One region of the Lysinibacillus sp. NPDC093688 genome, then DNA from elsewhere that is predicted to be linked to it. Evidence: a T-box and tRNA genes for the amino acid it is inferred to sense, from the RefSeq annotation. Region 1 holds a T-box; the other regions hold tRNA genes.
What was found. The T-box of region 1 lies ahead of argS (arginine--tRNA ligase). A T-box ahead of a tRNA ligase gene usually reads a tRNA of that ligase, here a tRNA-Arg.
Positions count from the first base shown of each region.

Region 2: it encodes a tRNA-Arg, which carries the amino acid that the T-box ahead of argS (arginine--tRNA ligase) is inferred to sense. The anticodon was not compared.
Region 3: it encodes a tRNA-Arg, which carries the amino acid that the T-box ahead of argS (arginine--tRNA ligase) is inferred to sense. The anticodon was not compared.

Region 1 is NZ_JBNNUX010000047.1:13,394-17,686, forward strand. It holds gene ACQKN2_RS22645 (CynX/NimT family MFS transporter) at 1-147, opposite strand, end outside; gene argS (arginine--tRNA ligase) at 319-1,992, opposite strand; T-box leader at 2,131-2,350, opposite strand; gene ACQKN2_RS22655 (FAD-dependent oxidoreductase) at 2,510-4,293, opposite strand, start outside.
Region 2 is NZ_JBNNUX010000006.1:145,724-150,016, reverse strand. It holds gene ACQKN2_RS07645 (DUF2639 domain-containing protein) at 255-428, shown strand; gene ACQKN2_RS07640 (YqjF family protein) at 490-1,179, shown strand; gene ACQKN2_RS07635 (hypothetical protein) at 1,194-1,859, opposite strand; tRNA gene ACQKN2_RS07630 (tRNA-Arg) at 2,503-2,576, shown strand; gene ACQKN2_RS07625 (hypothetical protein) at 2,966-3,280, opposite strand; gene ACQKN2_RS07620 (hypothetical protein) at 3,723-3,920, opposite strand.
Region 3 is NZ_JBNNUX010000051.1:12,892-17,184, reverse strand. It holds gene ACQKN2_RS23195 (LemA family protein) at 1-436, opposite strand, end outside; gene ACQKN2_RS23190 (spore coat protein) at 651-1,265, shown strand; tRNA gene ACQKN2_RS23185 (tRNA-Arg) at 1,808-1,882, opposite strand; gene clpP (ATP-dependent Clp endopeptidase proteolytic subunit ClpP) at 2,397-2,987, shown strand; gene ACQKN2_RS23175 (hypothetical protein) at 3,094-3,429, opposite strand; gene ACQKN2_RS23170 (HPr family phosphocarrier protein) at 3,659-3,916, opposite strand; gene whiA (DNA-binding protein WhiA) at 4,012-4,293, opposite strand, start outside.

The DNA.
Region 1 (4,293 bases):
CATTTTCGTATTTGATATATGGAGTGTTTCTAAAAGTACATTAAATAGTGGTCCTATTCCTGTGACTGCCGGGCGCATATTGAGCGCAACCAAGAAAATACAAACAACCACAAGTACCATGGAAACACGCCATTGCTTTTTCTCCATACTTTCTAAAAACCTTCTCTCTATTTATACGGTTAAAAATTCAACGAAATATGGTAGACCTTTGAATTCTCACTATATCCTTTTACCATTTTTTCTTTGAACGGTCAATTTCATGGCCATTACTATTTGCAGAATGTAGCTAGCATCATGTCGTAGTTACGCTAATTGTCCTTACATTTTTTTAGGTGCGGCAATACCTAACAGTGCTAACGACTCTTTTAACACAATGGATACACATAAACAAAATGCTAATCTTGATTTTCTTTGGCTGTCATCGACCAATACTTTATTTTGCGCATAATATTTATTAAATTGACGTGCTAATTGTAAAGCGTATTTAGCAATTTGTGATGGATCTGCTTCTTCAAAGGCGCTAGCAATTACTTTCGGAAACTGTTCCAGTAATAAAATAATAGGCCATGCTTGCTCAGCTAATGCTTCGAGAGATACTTCATAACTATGTTCATCTGCTTTTTCCAAAAGAGATGCAATACGTGCATTCGTATATTGAATATATGGTCCTGTTTCGCCTTCAAAATTCATCATGTGTTCAATGGAAAACTCAATATCATAAAGTCGATTATTTTTTAAATCATTAAAAATGACCGCTCCTACACCAACCTGATGTGCGACGCTATCTTTATCCTTTAGATTTGGATTTTTTTCTTCGATATTTCGCTTCGCCGTAGCAATCGCCTCTGTTAGAACATCTGCTAATAAAACAATTTTCCCTTTACGAGTAGACATTTTTTTACCTTCTTTTAGAATCATCCCAAAAGGTACATGCTGCATGTCTTTTGCCCAATCATACCCCATCTTCTCAATGACCTTAAATAATTGGTTAAAATGAAGTGATTGTTCATGCCCTACAACATAAAATGATTTGTCAGGGTCATATTGTTGTTGGCGATAAAAAGCAGCTGCTAAATCACGTGTAGCATAGAGCGTAGCACCATCAGTTTTGGTCATTAAGCACGGAGGCATATTGTCTATTTCAACGACATGAGCACCCTCGGATTTTACAAGCAGTTCTTTTTCTTCCAACTCCTTAACAACTGCAGCCATTTTGTCATTATAGAATGCTTCCCCAGCGAATGAATCAAAATTAATTCCAAGCAGTTCGTAAATGTTCTTGAATTCTTCGAGTGATGCATCTCTGAACCATTGCCAAAGAGCTAACGTCTCTTCATCCCCATCTTCTAATGCTTTAAATGCGGTACGTGCCTGTTCATTTAGAGAATCATCCTGCTCCGCTTCTTCATGGAACTTTACATAAATTTTTAGCAGTTCCTCTATTGGGGCAGCTTCAATCGTTTTTTGATCTCCCCATTTTTGATAAGCAACGATTAATTTCCCAAACTGTGTTCCCCAATCACCCAAATGATTAATGCGAATTGCTTTGTAGCCGTTTTTCTCGGCAATATTGGCCAAAGCATTGCCGATCACTGTAGAACGTAAATGGCCCATAGAAAATGGCTTCGCTATATTAGGTGAAGAAAAGTCCAACACTACATTCCCTTTTGGCTCCTGTTTGGTCCCATATAAATTTTTTTCTTTTACGATTTGGCTAAGCACTTGTTGAGTAATCGTTGGCTGATGATAAAATATATTGACATAACCACCTACAACTTGAGCTTCTTGTATACAATCACAGCTTAAATTATTTTTTATGTCGGTTGCGATAGTTTGAGGGGATTTTCTTAATTTTTTTGCTAGCGTAAAGCACGGGAATGCCAAATCCCCTAAGTCCAATTTTTTTGGTTTCTCCAATAAATTTTGAATTTCAATAACAGACAGCTCGTTATTTAAAGCCTCAGCAATACTTTTCGCGATTTGTGTATTCATGTTCATTCTCCTCTCTAAAATAATCAATTACGCCGAGACGAAATTCCCGCTTTCGCGCAGATAAACAATGCGTCCGGATTTTGAATTGTGTACGTTCAATTCATACTGAATGAAGATAAAAAAAGCCCCCGTCTCTAAAATAGAGACGAGAGCATAGTTATCCCGTGGTACCACTCTAGTTGCCATATAATATGACCACTTTCCATTGTTAACGAGGTGACTCCCCGATATTCTCTACTACTAATTCGAGAACCTTCTCCAAAGTGCGTTTCATTTATAGCTTCTGCATTAGGCTCACACCATCCCTAATTCGCTTTCCAGTTGCTCCATAAACTACTCTCTTTATCATCGAATTTAACTATAATTTCAAAATATTCTACAGGAATTCCTTTTTTTAGTCAACTGTGTTATTGAAATTAAAATTATCGAATTGATAAGCACTTTCGGTGATAGGGCATATTACGATAACCTACAACATTAAATGGCTGTAACTATAAGGAAAAGGAACATCCCCCACTCATGAGTGGGAATGTTCCTTTTCTACATAACGGATGGCATCAGCCATAATGGCATACATCTCTTTTAATTTAAGTTTCTTGTTTTCAGTAAATCTTGTCGCTATTTTTTCACTGATAACCCCTTTTTCAACCAATACATCCCAGTTATTATCACTTGACTTGCCTACTAATACTTCCGCCAAGAATTCTGCAATTTCATCTCTTGTAATTGGGTCACTTTCTTTATTAGCTACTTTATAGATAACGATATCTAGCTTCTCGCCTAGTGCTTTCATTTTCTCAGGACTAACACGTTGAATGCCCTCTTTTAGCATTTTCGCAAACTTAATCTTTGTTGCTGCATCTTCAACGTATAAGTCATTCGAATATCCACCGACAACTAGCCCGTAATTGATTAATGTTTGAATGGATTTATCATACCATTCATCTTTATAAGGATAATCCTTATTAAATGGATCTACAAGAGCCCCTTGATTTTTTAAATTTTCTCTTAAGGTATTGATGAGCTCTTTGTTCTTGCTCATGGCTCTAAAGGTTACGTTGTCTTTAATTGCTAATGCCGCCGCTGCTCCCGCTGCTTCTCCAGTCACCATACCCGTTGGAACGACACGTGCACTTCCCGCTGCAAGCGAAGAATAACCTGCGGAACGACCTACAACAAGCAAGCCATCGATTTCTTTAGGTACTAAAGAACGGAAAGGAATGGCATATTGTTTTGGAGCCGAAATAACGTATCCATAATCATGAGGCGTTTGCGCTTGGACATCAACTGGATACGCGGCCAAACCAATGCTATCCCAATGATCACTATTTTTCCAAACATCAGACATCGGTAATTGGTATTCTGCCCAAATATGTCTTGTTTCGCGGACATATAGTTCTTCCGGATAACTCACAACTTCTGCATTTTCAAAGCCAGGAAACTTCTCATGTAAATATTTTAAAATATGTTCAGTCTCTTTCTTGCCTTTTTCGATTGCTTCCTGTTTGGAGCGTTCATTCAAACCATCGATTCCAAAGATTTGTAAAGCGTTAATATAATATTCATCATCTACTTTTGCTAAATTCAAGCCTCGTAATCTCGTACCTTCTTGTACTGGCTTATAGTCATCATGTAGCTTTGTAAACCCCCATAGAACTGAATCATTTAGGTGAGCACCACCAAAAGTATTTGAGTGAGCCGCTTCCTTCACCTTAACCCAATCAACATTTTTCAAATGAATCATCAAGGTAACAGCCATTCTTTTATCCTTGATGCCAATATCTTCTCCACCCATGAAAAAAGGAACTTTTGACATTGCAGCAAAATCAGCATCCTGTGTAGCATCAATGAATGCCTTACCTTTCACATCATACGTACCATATTTATTTTTTAATTTCACTGATGTTAGCTTGTTCGCATCAAGATTGGCATTAACGACTTCTGTTTGTACAGAAAGCGTTAAATTTGGTTCGTCATCGACAAGCTTTTTAAAGGCTGCCTTAGCATCTAAAATTCCAAATGCATCTTTCCCTCTAACATGATCATGCCATTCTTTAAAAATACCCATACTGACTGGTCGTTTAGAGTCATTTCGAGGTATATCAAGGAAATTGAGCATTCCATACGTAAATAGCCCCCCTAATTCCTCACGCTTTTCTACTAGAAGTGTTTTTGCACCATTACGAGCTGATGATACAGCAGCAGCAACCCCTTCTGGTTCTCCACCAATGACAATTACATCATATTCTTCATTTAGTTTATTTGGAATTGGCTTTTCATAGTTTTCCAGAAGTTTTTTAT
Region 2 (4,293 bases), on a different contig from region 1:
ATTGCAGATTGGAGTGGAAGGCTACTCGACTCCCGTGGGAAAGCGAGACAGGCGAGACCCTGCACGGAGCGTAAGCGGAGGAAGCGGCTCGACGATCGCCCACAGGAAAGCGAGTAGCCTGGAACGGAAATCACCATTTAAAGAGCCACAACATTCATCAAAATTTCTTTGACCATCTCGTTTTTTTATTTTGAAAAAATTGTCACTACATAATTTCCTGAGCATACGCTATGTAAGAGTATTAGTGAAGGAGAATGTGCAAAGTGCATAAGTATTCAAAAGGTTGGTTTGTGAAGCAACTACGAGATCATGGTATTTTGGTGCATCCACAATTTAAAAGTCATTTAGGCAATTATAAAGAATCCGAACTACGCAATTTATATTACCGATATGTTGAAAAAGAAACGTTAGATTCAGAACAAAAATAGTCATGTTCGTTTGAATAACTCCTTTGTAGGAAAGAATTTAACTACAGAAAGGAGTTATTTTATGTGGAGTAAATCATGGATTTTGACGCAAATTTGGCAAGATGTGTTGTTTCTACATTGGCCAGTATCACCTAAGGATTTAGAGCAGTACATTCCGCAAGAGTTACAACTGGATCTCTATGAAAATAACGCTTGGCTTAGTGCTGTCCTTTTTAAAGTGAAAGGACAACGACTAAGATTTCTACCACTATTCCCAGGAGTTGATTCCTATTTGCAGCTTAATGTCCGGACATATGTTACATATAACGGCATGAAAGGAGTCTATTTTTTAAATTCAGATGTTACGAATCGTTTTATTGTACAAATAACTACAAAGGGTGGTTTATCATATCGCCATTCTAAAATATCTATAAAACAAAAAGAGAACAATTTTTCGTTTACAAGTTTATATTACGGTGCGCTGGCAGAAAGGTTGAAAATTTCATATCAACCGATTGCCAGTGAAATAATTAGTTCTCCCTTTGAAAAATGGCTAGTGGAACGTTATCATTCTTGGTCAAAATGGAAAAATTCTTTATTTCGGATAGATATAGATCATATACCATGGCAACTGCAACGAGTCCACATTAATATTGAAAGCAATACACTAGCTCCATTTGTGAAGGAATCAATACAAGGCATTCAACCGATTGCTCATTATTCAAAGAGTAAACAGGCTAGAATTTTTTCGCCAATTTTGGAAAAGAAATAACCGATTTATTAACGTTAATAAAAGAGGTAACAAAATTGCATGACAATGGCGCTTGCAATCATATCCGACATAGCAAGTGCCTCTGCCTCAATGTCGTCAAAAACTTGAACATCCTCAAGATAGTTTTTCTGAATCATAGTCACGGCTTCTTTTTTTGTTAAAGCTAAATGTGTATAGAACATTTTTTGCACTTCCTCAATACTTAAATACGGATTAATTCGATTTAAAAATATGGCAATTTCGTCAGCGTTACGATACCATTCCTTTTCCTTTGCATCCGCTGTTGCAGCATCTCCTTTGGCAGCTGCGGTTACTAGCTGTGCAGCAATAAGAAGATGTTCTTTAATCAGCTCAGCATAACGATCAGCAATTTGATCACCGTAAAATGGACGTAGACAATTACCTAAGTCAGTCGCATTTTGTAACAGTCGCTTCTGCACAAAGGGCAAATCAGGTAAGCCAAACACAATACTAATAATCGTCATCCTCGTCCAATTGACATGCTCCATCCATAATAAACGATTCATTGCCATAAAATCAGCTTCAGCTCTACTGATACAGCGACGATGATCGTTCTGCGGCAATAAAAAATGGCGAACAGGTGCAGTATAATGTGTGGAAGTAGCTCTATATAACGCACTTAAAGGACTACCGTAATATCCATTTGAATATGGGTACAATGTATATCCACTCCCTCTAGTTTTTTCTTCTACTGTAGAATACTCTGAGGTATTTCTATATATGAAAGAACAATGTTATGAAAGGAGTGAATATGGCTATTCTTCATACATCATTTTCTATGTCATCCCACCATCAACTGTTAGATTAATGCCTATAAAAAATTATTTGTTTGAATTAAATTATTCCATTCATCCACTGTTATGTTCATAAAAAGATTTATGTTGAAATTTACCCGCATTATTAATTAAAATATGAATAGTATCGAAATGATCAACAAGACATCCTGTTCTTTCGTATTAGCTGCTTGACCAAAAAGAACAGAATATCCATGCTCCAATAAATCTTTTTCTAATTGCAGCTCTAATTCTTTATTTACATGGGCATCATTTCAGGCATACGTTAGCACAATGCATTTACCAATCCCTTGTTCACCGCCAGTTATGACGACTACTTCCACCAGTTTTTTGCTTTTTATTATTTAACAAAAGTAGAGTAGAGAGATGGCATAATGAGGTGCAGTAAATCATATAATATTAATAATGAGGCAAACCTTGCCTCCATAGTAAAATTAATGTTGACTTTATCGTAAAAAGGACATATAATAAATATTGTCCTTGATATGGACTACATAAATAATATCATGTCTCAGTAGCTCAGCAGGATAGAGCAACGGCCTTCTAAGCCGTCGGTCGGGGGTTCGAATCCCTCCTGGGACGTCTAAAACACAGTTCAAGCCTTGATATGAAGGGGTTTGAGACAGATAAGGGATTCGCTCAGGGCTTCGGTCATTGATGTAGAATTCCTTTTTTGTACCCTTAAATTACGTATTCATATAGACAGACAACTATCTTCCAATTCAGTTGGAGGGTTTTTTTATGATCAAATTGTTTGATGTGGATTTCACGCTGACAACTAAAGAGCTTACCGCTTCTATTAAAGGGGAGGAGGCGAGCCTTTAAGCGTTGATAGTGAAGTAGAGAGAGTTATTTACAAAGGTTGTATAAATGAAGCTACAGGAGCTGTTGAGGAAGCATAACAAAAGGACTTGCGTATAGGAAGAATAATCATAAACACAAGTCCTAATCTTATTAACGTAACTCCGTAATTATTTTTCTTTTATAAAAAAGAAGCCTGTTCTAATTTCTTGTGGCACAAATCCTTCTTTAACGGACATTTTTTCCACCATTTTTTGTTCATCTGCTGTGATTACAGTGGTAATATCCTTCCTTTCAGTTGGCGCCCCTTTTATAAAAAAGAAGCCTGTTCCATTTTCTTGTGGCACATAGCTCTCTTTAGCAGCCATATTTTCTACCATATTTTGTTCTTCTTTTGTTATAACCGTAGTAATGTCTGTTTGTTTTGAAGCAACTACTGTTTGTTCTGCTGCTGATACCTTTGTGCTTTGCAAGTCTTTTGCCAAACCAAGTGTTAATGCTAAAACTCCTGTTAAACCAATAGTGAAGACTAACTTCCTTTTCTTTTCATATAAAAACCTCCATCTAAATAGTTCTTTATAATTTTTTCTTGCACAATCTGCGCCGTTGGTTCAATAACTGAATAATCAGTTGCTTGGTAAAGTGTAACATATTTACAAATATGGGGGTAGAGGTGTGGGCTTATAAAGCAAGGTATGTTGAGATTGCGGTAGCGCATCATTAAGCTAATGTGCATTGTTAAGTTCCACAGAACAGCTATCATATGATTCGAGAATGGGATAGACATATGCTTGGTTGCATAGGTTGCTCTCAGGTTGACTGTGAAGGCATAACAAAAGGACTTGCGTGTAATTTACGCACAAGCCTCTAGACTGATGTGTGATGGAATGTTGTATCGTTAGTTGAATTTGGGGATAATATCCCACATTATTCATTATGTTTAAACAGTAAACCTTTACCGACATATTCTTTATATCCCCAAATACTAATCAGCATAATTATTATTCCAATCACTAAAACAGAAATGGAAACTCCTGATAAACTTCCGTTAATTATATCAAAAATAGACATACCTATAAGAATCCCACTGATTGCTGGAATAAATGACCAAAAGAATCGTTTCATTGAAATCATCATCCTTTTTCAGGTCTTCATTCCAAAAAAACTGAACATTCTGTCTATATAGCAATTATAACATTGTGAGGTGCGAGTTGGTAGATAAATGGGGATTCACGACAAAAGAGATTGACGGTTATAAGAACTGAATAACACCTCTTTGAAGCCGTCTAGCGAGCCTGTAAGCGTTGATAGGGAAGCAGAGAAAGCATTTACACAGGTTGTCTAATTGTTGCTACAAAGCCATGTGTGGAGCTACAGGAGAGATTGAGGGAGCATAACAAGAGGACTTGCATATATGGGATTCAATCATACACGCAAGTCCTATCTTGATGTTTTGATAAGAATTAGTTATTGTTTTTGAAACCTTGAAAACTTTGCC
Region 3 (4,293 bases), on a different contig from region 1:
CTTCATTGTTGTAGTCTTCTCGGGCAACAGCTAAGCGATTTTCTGTCCCCGCTAATTCATCCATTAATTGACGGAAATTTGCATCTGCCTTTAAACTCGGATAATTTTCTACGACTACTAGCAATCGACTAAGTGCTCCGTTTAATGCATCATTGGCGACCGCTTGCTCCTTTGGACTTTGTGCACTTCCCATTTGTGCACGTGCCTCTGTAATGCTAGCGATAACTTCTTTTTCATGGTTGGCATATCCTTTTACAGATTCTACTAAGTTCGGAATCAAATCGTAGCGACGTTGTAGCTGATTTTCAACCTGAGCCCATTTCGAATCAACGCTTTCCTCGGCCGTTACAAGGTTATTGTATTTTGGAATAAATAGTAAGGCCAATACAACTAAAATAATAACGATAATTCCGATTGGTCCAAATAATTTTTTCAATTTTAAAACCACCTTCGCTTTCTTTTAGCTATCACTAAATATCAAAAATACTATTTGTTTTGGTGATGAGCCTTTCTTTTCCTTACAACTAATGTGCAACAAAAAAAACATCTCTATTCTACATATATGCAAACGCATTAATACCGTATGAAATTTATTTAACGTGCCATACTTAATACTGTAACAAAACTATGATATATAGGAGGCGCTTTTTTTGACACAATCGTTTCAAAACGAATCATCAAACCAAACATCATTCAACCAACAACAAAGCCTAAATCATGGTGGACATGAGCTAATGGACATGCATGAAACAATTGGCGAAATAATTGCTGGAATGAATCAATCCATCTTTTTACGTCAACATGTTAAGGATCCGGAATTACTTAGCATTTTGGATCGCCAATATAATTTCACATTAGGTATGTATAACACAATTGTGGAATCATTTAAAACAGGGCACGATCCTTCTGTACCTACAGGACGCTATCAAATGGAGACAGGAAATGATTTTAAATATGGATTAAATCCTGGCCAACCTAAAAAGCCTATGCAAAACGCAAGCGAGCTCAACGACGAAGCAATTTCTGGCTTCCTATTAGGTGCTCAAAAAGGAGCAGCAAAATGTATGACTGCTGCTGCAACGGAAACTACAAACCCTGTAGTTCGACGCGTTGTTGCTGATAGTATTCCCAACTGCATTGAAATGGCATACGAATTATCTATTTACCAAAATATGCATGGTTACTATCAAGTACCACAATATTCTCAACAAGATATGCATACGATGCTTAACTCGTACGACACTACAACAAATCCCCTTCATTAATTATAAAAAAACAAGAGCAGTCCCACATGTGATGCATTATCACAGGGGCTGCTCTTGTTTTTTTAAAATGCTTTCTCATTTGCGGATTACCAAAGATATCTCCCGACGTTCCCTCTTCAACCATATAGACACCATCCATAAAACAACACGTTCTCCAAGTTCACAGGAAAAGCCCATTTCATGTGTTACCACTATCATGGTTATACCTTCAGCCGTTAAATTTTTCATTACGTTTATCACGGTCTGAATAAATGAACATGCACCAAACATTCATGTTTGATGCTATTTTGCAAAAAAAAAAAAGAATCCCCTCAGATAGGATTCTTTTTTTTCGACTAGTATAACTAGTCTCACGTACAGTATGTTCACTAAAAAATAATTTGGAGTTGTTGCTTTTTTGAAGGTTTGAAAGGAACAGATTCGGGAATAATGCCTACTAGGTTATATTCCCATTTTTCCCCGCTCTTTCTCCACTAAGCAGGCTGCTAAACTACTTATTAGGAGAATTCGAGTTATAAAATTATATCAAATAATCAGTAAAATGGCGCCCTCGGAGGGAATCGAACCCCCAGTGCAAGAACCGGAATCTTACGTGTTATCCATTACACCACGAGGGCAATTGAACACAAAAAAAAGTACCACTAGGCTTTACGAAAAGCATGATGTAGATAATCCTCATTTGAAGCATACCTGACAAAATAGTGTACTGTACTTTAACTTATGACCTTATCAATTATACAAACGTATTGCTCATAATTCAACTATAGAATGTAAAACATTTAAACTTTTTTTATTTTCATTCAATAAGTGTCAAAATACCTATTAAATGGAGATACAGTCTCCAGCGGATGTCACGCATTAGCAAAGAATTTAATGTGCGGGCACAATTCAAAATCCGGACGCATTGTTTATCTACGTGAAAGCGCAGCGTCGGCTACAAATGTTTACTGTAGCGAAAGCGGAGCGTCAGTTACAATTACACCAAGGTGAAATTGTTTTAATTTATTTCACTTTAACAGGGTTAATATTTGACCTTCCCTGACTATAATGTGTATGATAAGGATACAGCTGAAATACAAAGGTTGTTTTCAGCAACAGTATTCGAATTTAGTTTTTTAAGGAGGATTTAACATGAATTTAATTCCTACAGTTATTGAACAAACAAGCCGTGGTGAACGTGCATATGACATCTATTCACGACTACTAAAAGACCGTATTATCCTATTAGGAAGTGCTATTGACGACAACGTTGCTAACTCAATCGTTGCTCAACTTCTATTCCTACAAGCAGAAGACCCAGATAAAGATATCCATCTTTACATTAACTCACCAGGTGGATCTATCACTGCTGGTATGGCAATTTATGACACAATGCAAATTATCAAGCCACAAGTACAAACAATTTGTATTGGTATGGCAGCATCTATGGGTGCTTTCCTACTTGCAGCTGGTGAACCAGGTAAACGTTTCGCATTACCAAATGCTGAAGTAATGATTCACCAACCACTTGGCGGTGCACAAGGTCAGGCAACTGAAATCGAAATCGCTGCAAAACGTATTTTATTCTTACGTGAAAAATTAAACGGTATTTTATCTGAACGTACAGGTCAACCACTTGAAGTCATTGCAAGAGATACAGACCGCGATAACTTCATGACTGCTGAGCGCGCAAAAGAATACGGCTTAATCGACCAAATTATGGATCGCAACGACCGTAAATAAAAAACGAAAGGCATCACAGATTTATTCTGAGATGTCTTTTTTTTTGCTTTGATGGGTCTATCCGACGCTTTGAATCCTCTTTTCATCATTTCGGTGGCTCTATTCGTCACTTTGGCTTTCTATCCATCATTTCGTCTCTTCTATCCACAACTTTGGCCTTTCTATCCATCATTTCGTCTCTTCTATCCACGACTTTGGCCTTTCTATCCATCATTTCGTCTCTTCTATCCACAACTTTGGCCTTTCTATCCATCATTTCGCCTCTTCTATCCACAACTTCTGCTTTTCTATCCGTCGCTTCGGCTCTTCTTTCCGTCACCTCGGCCCTTCTATCCGCCGCTGCCTTTTCTTCCGTCGCTTCGGCTCCTCTTCCCGTCACTTTGCCCTTTCTATCCGTCGCTTCGGCCCTTTTTTCCGTCACTCTACCCTTTCTATCCGTCACTTCAGCTTTCCTCCCGCAACTTCGACTCTCCTATCCATCACTTCAATCTTCCTATCCATCACTTCAATCTTCCTATCCATCACGTCGACAATCGAAGCAGGATGCCATTAACCTTAATGCACAAATATCCAACAAAATAATAGGACTTGTTTTTTCGATGAAAAAACGCAAAAAAACTGCCCAAGATGTAAGTATTACCTCTTGGACAGTCTCTGCATTATGAGTTTTTTTAATCTTCTTTTTCGATTAGGGATGCTAATGCTGTAACCGCTTGCTCAGCATCGTTACCATCACCGCTAAGGACAACCTCTGTTCCTTTTGCAATGGCTAAGCTCATAACACCCATAATGGATTTAGCATTTACTTTTTTCTCGTCTTTCTCAAGAAAGATATCTGCGCTAAAGCGATTTGCTTCTTGTACAAATAGCGCTGCTTGTCTAGCTTGTAGCCCTAATTTTAATTTTACATGGACTCTTTTCTCGGTCATTCTCAAAACTCCCCTTTACTACCGTTCATCTTATTATTTTTATCTTACCTTACTTACTAGCAAAAGAACAATACGTACCTGAAAAGTATGAAAATTTAGCCACCAATTTTTTCTCCACTTCTTAATGCATCGGCAATCTCATCAATTTTCCGTAATCGATGATTGACACCTGATTTACTAACCGTTCCACTTGATACCATTTCCCCAAGTTCTTTCAGTGTTACATCTTGATATTCTACTCGTAATCGCGCTATTTCACGAAGCTTTTCTGGCAATTGATCGAGACCTATCGAATTTTCAATATATCGGATATTCTCTACCTGACGTAATGCGGCACCTATTGTTTTATTTAAGTTTGCTGTTTCACAGTTAACAAT